One region of the Paenibacillus sp. SER-28 genome, then DNA from elsewhere that is predicted to be linked to it. Evidence: riboswitches for the same ligand, from Rfam matches in the RefSeq annotation. Region 1 holds a riboswitch; each other region holds the start of a gene.
What was found. A riboswitch is a leader RNA that binds a small molecule or an ion and turns the genes downstream of it on or off. The one in region 1 is predicted to bind cyclic di-AMP.
Positions count from the first base shown of each region.

Region 2: it holds a riboswitch for cyclic di-AMP, as region 1 does, so the genes downstream of both, ACUYLD_RS23675 (3D domain-containing protein) here and ACUYLD_RS25060 (C40 family peptidase) in region 1, are expected to answer to the same signal.
Region 3: it holds a riboswitch for cyclic di-AMP, as region 1 does, so the genes downstream of both, ACUYLD_RS21825 (TrkH family potassium uptake protein) here and ACUYLD_RS25060 (C40 family peptidase) in region 1, are expected to answer to the same signal.
Region 4: it holds a riboswitch for cyclic di-AMP, as region 1 does, so the genes downstream of both, ACUYLD_RS01560 (hypothetical protein) here and ACUYLD_RS25060 (C40 family peptidase) in region 1, are expected to answer to the same signal.

Region 1 is NZ_JBRECM010000020.1:2,148-5,291, forward strand. It holds gene ACUYLD_RS25050 (M1 family metallopeptidase) at 1-622, shown strand, start outside; gene ACUYLD_RS25055 (hypothetical protein) at 634-1,461, shown strand; cyclic di-AMP (ydaO/yuaA leader) riboswitch at 1,738-1,876, shown strand; gene ACUYLD_RS25060 (C40 family peptidase) at 1,882-2,382, shown strand; gene ACUYLD_RS25065 (GNAT family N-acetyltransferase) at 2,688-3,144, shown strand, end outside.
Region 2 is NZ_JBRECM010000015.1:81,212-84,355, reverse strand. It holds gene ACUYLD_RS23680 (TatD family hydrolase) at 27-797, shown strand; cyclic di-AMP (ydaO/yuaA leader) riboswitch at 999-1,281, shown strand; gene ACUYLD_RS23675 (3D domain-containing protein) at 1,553-2,701, shown strand; gene rnmV (ribonuclease M5) at 2,848-3,144, shown strand, end outside.
Region 3 is NZ_JBRECM010000012.1:55,339-58,482, forward strand. It holds gene ACUYLD_RS21825 (TrkH family potassium uptake protein) at 1-1,162, opposite strand, end outside; cyclic di-AMP (ydaO/yuaA leader) riboswitch at 1,570-1,722, opposite strand; gene ACUYLD_RS21830 (CPBP family intramembrane glutamic endopeptidase) at 1,984-3,144, shown strand, end outside.
Region 4 is NZ_JBRECM010000001.1:331,189-334,332, reverse strand. It holds gene kdpA (potassium-transporting ATPase subunit KdpA) at 1-1,121, opposite strand, end outside; gene ACUYLD_RS01565 (potassium-transporting ATPase subunit F) at 1,274-1,351, opposite strand; gene ACUYLD_RS01560 (hypothetical protein) at 1,535-1,930, opposite strand; cyclic di-AMP (ydaO/yuaA leader) riboswitch at 2,046-2,214, opposite strand; gene ACUYLD_RS01555 (glutathione peroxidase) at 2,681-3,144, shown strand, end outside.

The DNA of each region.
Region 1 (3,144 bases):
AGCCTCCCCACAGCCGCTAAACCGTGAGTCATGGAAGTACGGCTCAGCTGCTGAGTACGCGCAAAATGCCTACTCTCGAGGCAAGCTGGTACTACGGGGCATTGAACGTCAGGTGGGTATGAAAAAAATGGATCGCATTATGCGGACCTACGTCCAGACGTACCGATTCAAGCATCCGTCCTCACTGGATTTTCAACGTATCGTGGAGAGAGTCACCGGACGCTCATGGAGCCACTATTTTGAACAGTATGTATATGACGGCCAGATGGCGGACTTTTCAGTGGATCACATCACAAACCACAAGCTGGAGAATGGATATGAAGCAGTCGTGACGGTCAGCAAAAAAGGGGCGGATTACCCCAAGATCCCTGTCCAATTTACCTTCAAGGATGGTACCACGATATTCAAGGCTTGGGACGGTGCGGGCAAAAGCATAACTTTTCGGATCAAAAGTACTTCTCCCGTTTCCCATGTAACCCTTGATCCCTTATATACCATTGCACTGGAGAACAAGCATATTAACAATAGCCTAAAAGCCGAATTGGACGAAAAGCAACAAACCCGTTGGAGTATAAGTGTAACCAAGCTGTTGGAGACACTGCTTGGAAGTCTGTCATGGTGAGGTGTCTATAGATGCGGACTGTTATAAAAGAGGGCTGGGCGCTGGTGCGCATACGTTTCTATATCGTTATCATTTTATTTCTGTATCGACTACTGTGGGGGGTGTTTCTCTATCGGCTGGTGCAGTCTGCCGTTATCCCGCTATTGCTCCGTTATCCTGATCAGGGTCAGAACGAGCTGGGACAGACCTTATTTTGGATGGAGAGCCAGATTGCTCTGATGGACAGCCGGGAAGTACATGTGTATTTGTGGATACTACTAGGGGCGACTGTACTACGCATACTGATCACTCCCTTCATTAGAGCCGGAATATATCAAAGTCTGCATACCGATGCGACTGAACCGCAAAGCCTGTCCTTTTTCAAGGGTATGAAACGCCATGGCATGTCGTCGCTGTTGTATTACACCATCGAGTTGGGACTGCTGCTGCTTCCCGCCTTTTGGGTAGTACCGAGACTCTACCCTATTGTAGCAGGAGCACTTCAATCTTCCTCTTATCTGCTGCATTTATTGCCCTATGTCATTGGATGGATGGCATACGGATGGTTCATTCGGCAGTGCATCCTGTATATGCAACTGGGTACTGTCGGTGGTCACGCCATACTATCGTCCCTGCTCGCCTTCTTTCGCCAGCTCCTCCCAGCTGTCGGTATATCCCTTTTGCTCGGTGCTTGTGTGCTGCTGGTCTTGGGTCTATTTGGCACCGTGGCGATGATTTGGACTGGCATGCTGGCGCTCATTCTCCAGCAATCGTATCATTTTGTTACTAGTCTGGTCAGGCTGTGGCATATCAGTTCGCAGTACAGACTATGGCATACCGATATCTCTAGTAGAAGCTAAGCCCTGCCTTTATGTTTTTTACTTCATTTCCGTCTGTCGAAAAACCTTGATTCATACTCGCGCAAACGACACATAACTGAATACTGTTAACAAGATCTGTTCCTGGGACATTAGGAGCAGATTTTTTTTGTAACTTTTTGCAATGAAACATTTGCCAAAGCCAGCCGTCTTTGTTACAATAATCGCAGTGAACTGATAGTAACAACTTTGTAATCTTTATTGTAACCTTTATCTCAAAAATAACGTTATTGTGAATACTGCTCTCCAAGGTGCACATCTTAAGTTAAGCCTAATTCCTGGCACCTAGGAAGCGGGGGAACCAGTTTTGGGTGAATTGATCTCGCAACAGAGTGGTCATAGGGGAACCTTCTACCGAATCCTTAAGCTAACCTCGCAGGCATTGGAAGGGGTATATTTTTTTTGAAGAAGAAGCTAACGATCGCAGCTATGGGTCTTGCCATTGCCTTTACATCTTTTACATTCGGTGGCGGCAGTGCATATGCAGACTCTAAGATGGACCAGGTCATCCAAGATGCCAAAGGAACGAACTACAGAAGCGGAGGCACTACACTCGAGGGATTCGATTGCTCCGGCTTCACAATGTACGTATACAACAAACTGGGAATTAAACTTCCGCATCAATCTGGATCACAATTCAAAATGGGATCTTCTGTATCCCGCGATGAAATGAGACCTGGGGACCTGGTGTTCTTCAACACCACAGGAAGAGGCATTTCCCACGTAGGTATCTTCGTAGGTGAAGGGAAATTTGCCCACTCCTCGACTTCACGTGGTGTAGTAGTTAGCTCACTGAACGAAAATTATTACGCTAACCGCTATGTCGGTGCAAAAAGAATTATGAGCACAGACGCTTACCATTCTGTAGCTTCAGACATTCCTGATGACGATAACGTAGAATAACTAACGCACAGCAAGCTAACCCTAGCCGCAATTTGATTCTGGCCGGAATCGAATTGCGGTTTTTTATGTCCACAACATCAGCAATTATTATCTTTACTGACGAACTGAGACCTCAAAAGGTTTCAATTGTAGCGAACATCGTCGGTTTTACCGTCACCGCTGGGGGAGCATATGAGCAGTAATTCCTTCTTATTGAATGTATACCCGACTTAGGTATGAAATAAACACGCTTGCCATTCCTCTGCAACTTGTCTACAATCTGTTGTTAATGATTGAAGTACCTGTGTAAAAGGAGGATGGAACACATGCCGGCCTCAATATCCAACTATCGGATCGTACCGATGGACGAGCATCAAGCGGCTGCAATCTGTGAGTGGCACTATGATCCACCTTATAACATATACGGTTGGCTCCCCTGGGAACAAATGAAGGCGCTTGAAGTCGAATTTGGAAGTCCCACGCTTCGCCAAGAGCAATATGTTGCCGTACTGGATGAAGAGAACAAGCTAACAGGATTTGCTCAATATTTTCCTATGATCGGTGTGACCCGGCTAGGTCTTGGAATGCATCCTGACAGATGCGGACATGGCAAAGGCTCTGATTTTGTCCGTGCCATTGCAGAGGAAGCTCAACGACGCAACCCGAAGAATGAAATTGATCTAGAGGTGCTCACTTGGAATGAGCGCGCTATCCGGGCCTACAAGGCGGCTGGATTTGAGCTTACAGATACCTATGAACGCCAGACTCCTGATGGCAAAAAAC
Region 2 (3,144 bases), on a different contig from region 1:
GTAAGTAAAAAAAGGAGATGTAAACCTTGGATTTATTCGACACTCATACTCACTTGGATGCGCCACAATTTGACGAAGATCGTGAAGAAGTTATAGCACGTGCTGTCGAATCAGGAGTAACGCGGATGATCAATATCGGATTTAATCGTGAGACCATTCCATCCACCATGAAATTGGCCGAGACGTATGATTTTATTTATGCAGCAGTTGGATGGCATCCGCAGGATGCTATTACAATGCAGGAGGGCGATTTAGAATGGATTGCATCGTTATGCAGTCATAAAAAGGTTGTAGCCATCGGGGAGATCGGTCTGGATTATTATTGGGATACATCACCGAAGGATGTGCAGCATCGGGTGTTTCGAAATCAAATTGGTCTGGCTCGTGAGCTCAAGATGCCTATTGTTATTCATAACCGGGATGCACATGAAGATATTGTTAAGATTTTGCGCGAGGAAAAAGCGAGTGAGATTGGTGGAGTCATGCACTCCTTTTCGGGTAGCTGGGAGACAGCCAAAATGGTGCTGGATATGGGATTTCACCTTTCCTTCGGTGGTCCAATAACGTTCAAAAATGCCAAGCAGCCAAAAGAGGTGCTCGCACAGGTGCCGCTGGACCGTCTGCTCATTGAAACTGATGCTCCCTATCTGACGCCTCATCCGTTTCGTGGGAAGCGAAATGAGTCTGCACATGTGAGACTGGTAGCAGAGGCTGCAGCCCAAATCAAAGGGATTACAGTGGAGGAATTAGTGTCAATAACGACCCGAAATGCCCTGGAACGATTTGACATTCAATGAAAAAGTGAAGAAATCGATCAAAATAAAGAGATAGACGAAGCTAATCATGAATTTGTTGCAGGAAACTCGAGAATATTACAATATTTTAACCGAATATTTTAAAAAATGTACTTGAAACCTGCTTTACAACATGCATAGAAACAGGATATCATCTTTTCAGTGAATTGTTGTTTGAATGTAAACATCAACAAGTCATTTCATGAACCAGTCTCGCTGAGTCCCTTTTACAGGGAACGGGGGAACCGATATGGCTTACAGTACGTCCGGCGTATGTGCAAGAAGGGAACGTCTCTTCCGCCAGCCGGCTCGACCTAAATTCTTTTCCCGGATGGGATTGAACAGGTGGAGGAGCCGTATTTCGATTTCTTTCTGGGTCTTCGGGGTGAATGTGAAGGCGACCGCCATGAGCGGTTGACCCAAGCTAGGGCGACTCTCTACGTCCGAACCCGACAGCTAACCCCGTAAGCGTAACAAGAGAGAAGCCATCTCGTGCATGAGTTTTCCCGCATATTCACACATGCCGGAAGCCACGAAAGAGCTCTCTAGTCTCTTTCTCTGGCTTTTTTTGTTGTGAATAAAAGAAAATCTGTCATCATACTGTGGTTAAACAGGGGAGGACAGCATGCCGCGAAGACGGGTACATGGTGCAGGACAGTCGTAGTTTGGGCTTGTCTTGTAGAAAATCTGTTATAGTCACGTCAAATCTCAACTATGTCTTACTCCAGACGGCGGGCTATGTAAGGAGGACGGAGGAAATGGGCATTTTCCAGAAAAAGGATACCCATGAGTCACGCTCATCCAGCATGTCTTACGTATTGCGTTGGAAGCAAGAGAATGTGCGCCAGGCTGCTTTGGTTGCTATTTTTCTAATCGCGCTAACGATTATGATTTCAATTCTGATGTACACGCAATCTAAAAAACAAGTCTTTTTTGTCATCGATGGCAAGGCGTCTGCGGTAGAAACCCGGGAATCCAAGCTTCAAGATTTGCTGAGCGAGCATTCCATTTCACTTCAGCCGCATGATACAGTTTCCATGCCGCTAAATGGAGCAATACAGGATGGCGATCGCGTAGTCATTAAACGTGCCAATCAGGTTAAAGTATCTTCAGGCAATGAGACGAAAAAGCTGTACACAACAGAAAATACAGTAGAAGGTGCCATTCGTACCTCGGGCTATAAATTATCATCAACGGATAAAGTTTATCCTGCGTTGGATGCCTCTGTTTCGTCTAACATGGACATAAAAATCGTCCGTGTGAAGAAACAGCAGGTCGAACAGAAAAAACAGGTGCCTTATCAGGTCATCAAAACGGCCGATCCGAGTCTTTATAAAGGCGATAATCGGGTCATTCAAAGCGGCAAATCGGGTGTGGTCGTCCAGCACGTTCAAAAGGTATATCATGATGGAAAGTTGGTATCCAAACAGCTGGTTAACAAGGAAGTTGCACAGAACCGTGTGGATAAAGTCATTGCGGTAGGAACGAAGAAAAAACCGGTCGTTCTTGCTGCTTCCGTCGGTCCCAATGATGCGGTTAAGGCAACAACGGTTAGTTCGGGCAGTGCTGTCCGTAAAGCAGGCGTAAATTTTAAATATAGCAAAGTTTTACAAAATGTCTCCATGACGGCGTATTCCTCACAGGAGCCAGGTATCGGTACACGTACTGCATCCGGCGCACGTGTCACGGAAGGACGCACCATCGCGGTCGATCCGAGTATAATTCCAATCGGCTGGTGGGTGTACATCGAAGGGGTGGGCTTCCGTCGTGCGGAGGATACCGGTGGCGCGATTAAAGGCCACAAAATCGATGTGTATTATGAGAGTTTGAGCCGAGCCAACCAATTTGGTCGTAAGCACGGTAAAACCGTATATGTTATCGGACCGGTAAAGCCTGAAATCAACTAAAACAGGTTGTGTATGTTGAGGGCAATGCGATAGTATTAACAACATAGTTATGCCATGCTAAGAAGAGGATATCCTCTTCTTATTTTGTTTTCAAAAGCAGGGAAAGATAAATATAGCTTGCTGTGTAGCAGTGGAGGGAAACGCAAATGATCAAGGAAGTGATCGTGGTAGAGGGCCGGGATGATACGGTGGCCATTCGCCGCGCTGTTGAAGCGGATACGATAGAAACTGGCGGCTCCGCCATTAATAAAATGACGCTGCGTAAAATTGCATTGGCGCAGGAGCGGCGGGGGGTCATCATTTTAACCGATCCCGATCATGCAGGGGAGCGCATCCGTAAGATTATCGCTTCCAAGGTACCCGGCTGCAAGCAGGCCTTTATACCCGAGGCAGAAGCGACGCGTAAAGGAGATATTGGCGTGGAGAATGCCTCACCAGAAGCG
Region 3 (3,144 bases), on a different contig from region 1:
ACGCAGACACCGTCTCAAACAAGATCATCAGAAAATGATGATCTTCGGTTGCCGACAAAATCATGGTCACCCCGATCACGAACAGCAACCCCAGCAGTGTGATGGTCAAAGCCTTGTAAATTCGTCCCTGCGCAAGTCGGTACTTGAACAGTACAATATCTTCCCGCCCCCGCAGCATCGAAATCACTGCTCCAATGAGCAGGGCGAATGTTGTGGTCTTAATCCCGCCTCCAGTAGAGCCAGGGGAAGCCCCAATAAACATGAGTATGATGATAAAAAACTGCGTAGCCTGCCGCAAGCCTGCGATGTCCAGCGTATTGGCACCTGCGGTACGGGGAGTAACGGACTGGAATAAAGATCCCAGTAGCTTACCACCCCAATCAAGCGAGCCAAGAGTCTTTGGATTCGTAAACTCAAATACAAAAATCACGAGCGTGCCGACTACAATCATAGCGCCCGTCATGCTGAGTACCACCTTGGTATGCAAGGACAGTCTCTTGCGCTTGCGATATTCTGCCAGGTCTGACATCACTACAAAACCAATGCCGCCAGAAATAATTAGAAACATTGCGGTAAAATTAACAATCGGATCATATACATAACCTGTCAAGCTGCGAAATTCACCGAATAAATCAAAACCAGCATTGTTAAACATGGAGATGGCATGCCAGATTCCAAAATAAATCGCCCTGCCTACGGGCATATCAAAGGACCAGCGAACCGAGAATATCGTAGCGCATACGCCTTCAATAACCAGTGAGTACAGTAATACCTTACGGATTAACCCGACAATTCCCTCTACAGAAGTCTGATTCATCGCTTCCTGCAAAATGAGACGCTCCCGCAAGGAAATCCGACGCTTGAACACCAGCGCGATTAAGGTAGCCATGGTCATAAAGCCCAGGCCGCCGATCTGAATGAGCGCGGCGATAACAACTTGACCAAAGGTTGTAAAAAAGGTCCCTGTATCCTTAACGACAAGCCCTGTAACACAGGTCGCAGAGGCGGCAGTAAACAAAGCGTCTATAAACGCAAGTGACTTTCCTGTTGTATTGGAGATCGGCAGCATTAACAATAAACTACCTATTAGAATGATAATGGCAAAGCCCGCAACGAATATCTGCGGTGGAGAAAGCCGGAGCCAGCTTGCATTGGGATTCATCTATTCATCACTTCTCTCCTAATCCTTAAAACTATAAATCAGTGATTTAATACGGTGTAAGCTCGCTACGCGTTCCATTTGATCTTTCGATCGTCGTTGCCCCTGAATTTTTTGATTTTTCCAAACCTTAGTTAACTGTAATTAGCATTCCCTGAATACAGGAAGAATGCATGTCAAGCACTACTCGGCTCCTGTGCTATTGGCGGGCAGTAGCGAAGGGGGCAGAATTGTTCTGAAGAAGCGAAGCGTTTGCCTTTATCTCCGGATTTTAACCATTAAAGGGGGTATACAATCAAAAAATCCGGGGATAACAGCAATCGGAAGAGCAATCTGCACCCGCAGCGGTCTAACCAATCCAAACACTTTTATACGCACAAAAAAAGACACCGGAAAACCGAGTGCCTGACTTGGTTCCTGCTCATAGCCTACGAGGTTAGCTGACGGATTCGGGCAGCACAGTATGCCCTATTTACACTTCCGATCCAGCAGGATCGGTTGTAAAATTCACCCCAGTAACATGGTTCCCCCGTTTTCCCATAGAAATTCGGCTCAACTGTATATCATTACCTATGTATTTCATAGGCATTGCCTCAAGATTATAATCCTTCTATATCCAGATCACAAAACCGATTTCGCCGAAAAAACGTGAAATTGGCTTTATTTTGCGAATGGGCATCGTTTAATCGCAGCTTATCTAATTTTATTGGAACTTTAAAGTGCTTTCACTCTATTTTCATGAATATCGCTTGTCTGTTGGCGGGAACCTGTGCAGTATGATATCTTTAATGGATGTTCTTATTTACAGATTAAGGAGGAAACTCATGAATCCTATCGGGAAACCGGTCGTGCTCACGGCCAACTTCAAAAAATTAGGCTTGCTGGGCGGGATTGGCCTGATTTGCTTTTTTATCTTTCAATTGCTTATTCCCTCGCTTAGCAATCCGAGTCCAGAATCAGTAATGAACGCAAAGGTCATCAGCAAACAAGAAGCGGTCATACACGCATTGGACTTCGCCCGCTCCGAGCTGGGCTATACTGAATCACAGCCTGAGGAGCCTGTCGTGACCTATCAGGCCGAAACAGATTTGTACGGTTATTTATCTAGAGAAAAACTACTTCAACAGTACGACCGTACATGGAAAAAAAGTTACCCTTACGAAACCTTTCGGGTCGATCTGCCTGAATCCTCAGCGAAGAGTAAACTGCAAATTCATGTGGATTTATCCACTGGCAAGGTCGTTAGCTTTAAACGGATCACCTCCAGCACCAATTACACACAGGCTGATATTTCTACGGATGAACAAGCACGTAACAGGCTTGTACGTGTGGCTGAGGACGGCATGACGCTCGAAGCCAAGGAGCAGGCGGCCGCAGTATGGGTCAAGCGCTTTGGCTTTAAGCCGTCGGATTTGAAGCTTGCGACCACTGAACAAGAAGGCGGATTAAAGTATACCGTAGACGATAAAAAAATCGGCGCCTCGGTACTTACACTGGCTTTTACTTTTGAAGACGGTGATGTTCGCTCCTTCACCCAAAGCTTTTCGGCCCCGTCGTCCTATACCGATTATATCGAAAAGCAAACATTTTGGGCGAATTTGATGACCTATGCGGGTTATGCCCTATTTAGCTTTGTACTGGGTGTACTTGCTATTGTGTATGCGTCACTCACCCGACGACATACTTCATTTGTACGCGGCATTGTTCTATCCGTTGTATACTTTATTGCTAGTATAGCTGGGACCATGAACATGCTGCCTTTATTGCAAGCAGAAGCAGGCGGTAAGGGCATGCTTATATTTCTTATGGTTTTCCAGATTGGTGTTACCTTTTTCATGGCTGTAGCGCTCTACTTCTCCTTGGTCGGCGGTGATGGGCTTATGCGTCAGGTTGGACTGAATGCATGGCCGCGTGCAAAAGAGCCGGGCTACGGGTTGTATGTGCTTCGCAGTATGTATGTTGGCTACTTGTGGGCCTTTATTTTA
Region 4 (3,144 bases), on a different contig from region 1:
CCAAAAATGACGTTTAGCATCATTTCTCCCAAAGCAGCCATACCACCCAGTGGGGTTAGTGTATCATGCATATTATTGACCGAACCTGTTGTTGCCGCTGTTGTGACCGCAGTGAATAAAGCCGATTGTCCAATGCCGAAACGAACCTCTTTCCCTTCCATGCTTCCCTGAGAAGCATCCACACCCAGTGTCTGGATTAACGGATTACCTGTCTTCTCAGACACATACGTAATGGATAGAAAAATAAGAAACAATACCATCATGGAGCTAAAAATAATCCAGCCCTGCTTACGATTACGGGCAAACAATCCAAAGGTATACGGCAACGAAGCCGGCATTACCCACATTGCCAAAATTTCCAGCACGTTCGTCCAAGGACTTGGATTTTCAAAAGGGTGCGCAGAGTTAGCTCCCGCATAACCACCCCCGTTTGTCCCCAAATGCTTGATGGACTCCAGAGAAGCAATGGGTCCCATAGAAATCTGCTGCTGTGTTCCGCTCAGCGTCGTAATATCCGCCGTAGGCTGTAGCGTCTGGGGTACCTTCAATCCAACCAGCACCAGCGTAAGCACAAAGGCCAGCGGCAGGAAAATTCTTATAATGGCTTTAATAAAATCTTGAAAGAAATTGCCCATTCCTTCACCGCGCCGCGTCAATCCTCTCATAAAAGCCGCAGCAACCGCAAAACCGGAAGCAGCCGAAGTGAACATCATCATCGTGACGAACGCCATCTGTGTCAGATACGTAAGCCCGCTTTCTCCGCTATAATGTTGGAGATTCGTATTCGTCATAAAGCTGATTACCGTATTAAAAGCTAGTGATGCTTCCATATTACTGTTTCCAGCCGGATTACCGGGAAGCATTCCCTGTAAACGCAACAGCAAGTAGCTGATTGCCACAAGCACGGCGTTCGTAGCAATGAAACTCATAACATACGTAGTCCAACGCATGCTCTCCACTTTCTTCAAGCCTACTACCTTATAAATCAGCTTTTCTGTTCTGCCAAAAATCCGATCCGTCCGATTGGGTTCATTCGAGAATACATGATACATATATGTACCCATTGGCTTTACCAAGAGCAGCAATATAACGATCACAATTCCAATTTGAAGCAGCTCCATCCTTTATTCCTCCTTCAAAATGCTCCTGCGTTTGGAACAACAGACCTGCTTCCAGAGCACCAAACGTGTGCACACGTTTGCGAAAACCTGCTACCTATGATGCTTAATATTCATGATCTGTTGTTCCCGCCCGCTCTATCCCCTATAGCTGACTAGAACTTTTCAGGGTTCAGGAGTGCGTAGATTAAATACATAAACACAATAGCCGTAAGCCCAAGTATAACGATCATCCTCTTCGTCCTCCTTTAGAGGTCTGCGCATCACACCAGCGTACAAACAGCAGTATCACTCCATAACTCACAGCCATGACGAGCAGCATGTATATATCCATCATGTTTATACCCTCCGTATCGGTCCTCAGATCGCCATTCCTATTTCATCATAAAATCATAAAACAACTATGTTATAAGTGCTTATCCGTTCAGCAGAAAACCCACCTCTCCGTTCAATGTGTAGATCACATGGTCCGCTCCCAATCCTCGATAAATTCCTTGTGGATTACAGCCGTGCGTAATAACATAGATCGATTCCGATGTTAGCGGCCGACATATTTGCAGGAAACGGCAAGTCAGATTCAAGCTGTTCTCGAACAAATACACACTACCAATTTCTTTTTTTGGAAAATTCCATTTTCCCGCTTGCATGGTATTGATGCGGACAATGTGCTCCACACCCATTTTCTTGAGCTGTCGTTCCTCCTGGGCGCTATTCGTCAGAACTGCAAACGCCAATTTTTTGAAAATAAGCAATTTCACAAAACTTCTGCCCGCTTCATTCGGTGCAGTGACAATAATTAACCGACCTTCCATCAGTAGCTCCTCTCCCGGTATAAAAAGACAACAAAAAGAAGCCGAAGGAAAAAGGCTTTCCTCCGGCTTCTTACATATCCATGATAAAATAAACCATGGCTGCACACGGCGGTTTGTTGCCTCTCCCTGTACGCTTACGAGGTTAGCTGTCGGATTCGGACGTGAGAGTCGCCCTATTTCTGGCACTTGACCGGAAAATTCACCCCCATGAGACACACGGCAAGCCGTACAGTCTCGATTGGTTCCCCCGCTTTTGCAACTGCAAAATTTAGCGCTATAGACATTTCGTTGTTGCTTCATTCAAGTTAATTTGAAATTACGTCTTGAATCATACACCCGCGCATGGAAGACTGTAAAGCTCAACTGCGGGGTTATAAATCGGCCTTTAGAGCATAGAAGATTAATAATAACGCTTACAATACAACTATGCTACTCACAGCTCCTTCAATCTCTGTTTTTCATCCCTTTTTGAAAATGACAAGCATGTCAATATTGGCGTAGGGTAGAGCCTTTTTGACCTTTTTTTGTAAAACGAGAAGAAAATACGCTATATGTACCAGCTAAACACCGATTGAACCCGCTTTTATAAGAAGAAACACCTTAATTCGCTCCATTTGCAGTGCGATTTACTGTTTTGAACAAAATACGAATTTACAGCGGCTAAAGGCTTAATACAGCTTTTCCAGACTTGCAACCTTACTTTGAATTGCTTACAATTTAATTGCTGAATATTGAATGAGGAGAGATACTATGACCGTTTATGAATATGATGCGCAAACCCTGCAAGGGAAACCAATTCCGTTATCCACATATAAAGGGAATGTTCTGCTTATTGTGAACACAGCCAGCAAATGCGGGTTAACCCCCCAATACAAAGCGTTACAAGAGCTATATGACCAGTACCATGAACTGGGGCTCGAAATTTTGGGATTTCCCAGCAACCAATTCGCCAAACAAGAGCCAGGTTCCAGCGAGGAGATTTCCGAGTTTTGCCAGATCAATTATGGTGTTACCTTTCCGATGTTCGCCAAGACAGATGTCAATGGCGATCAAGCGCACCCCTTATTTCGCTTCCTGACCCAAACAGCTCCGGGGGTACTAGGGTCCAAAGCGATCAAATGGAATTTTACTAAATTCTTAATTACACGAGAAGGTAACGTATTTAAGCGCTATGCACCGCAAACCACTCCAGATAAGTTGGCGGGAGATATAGA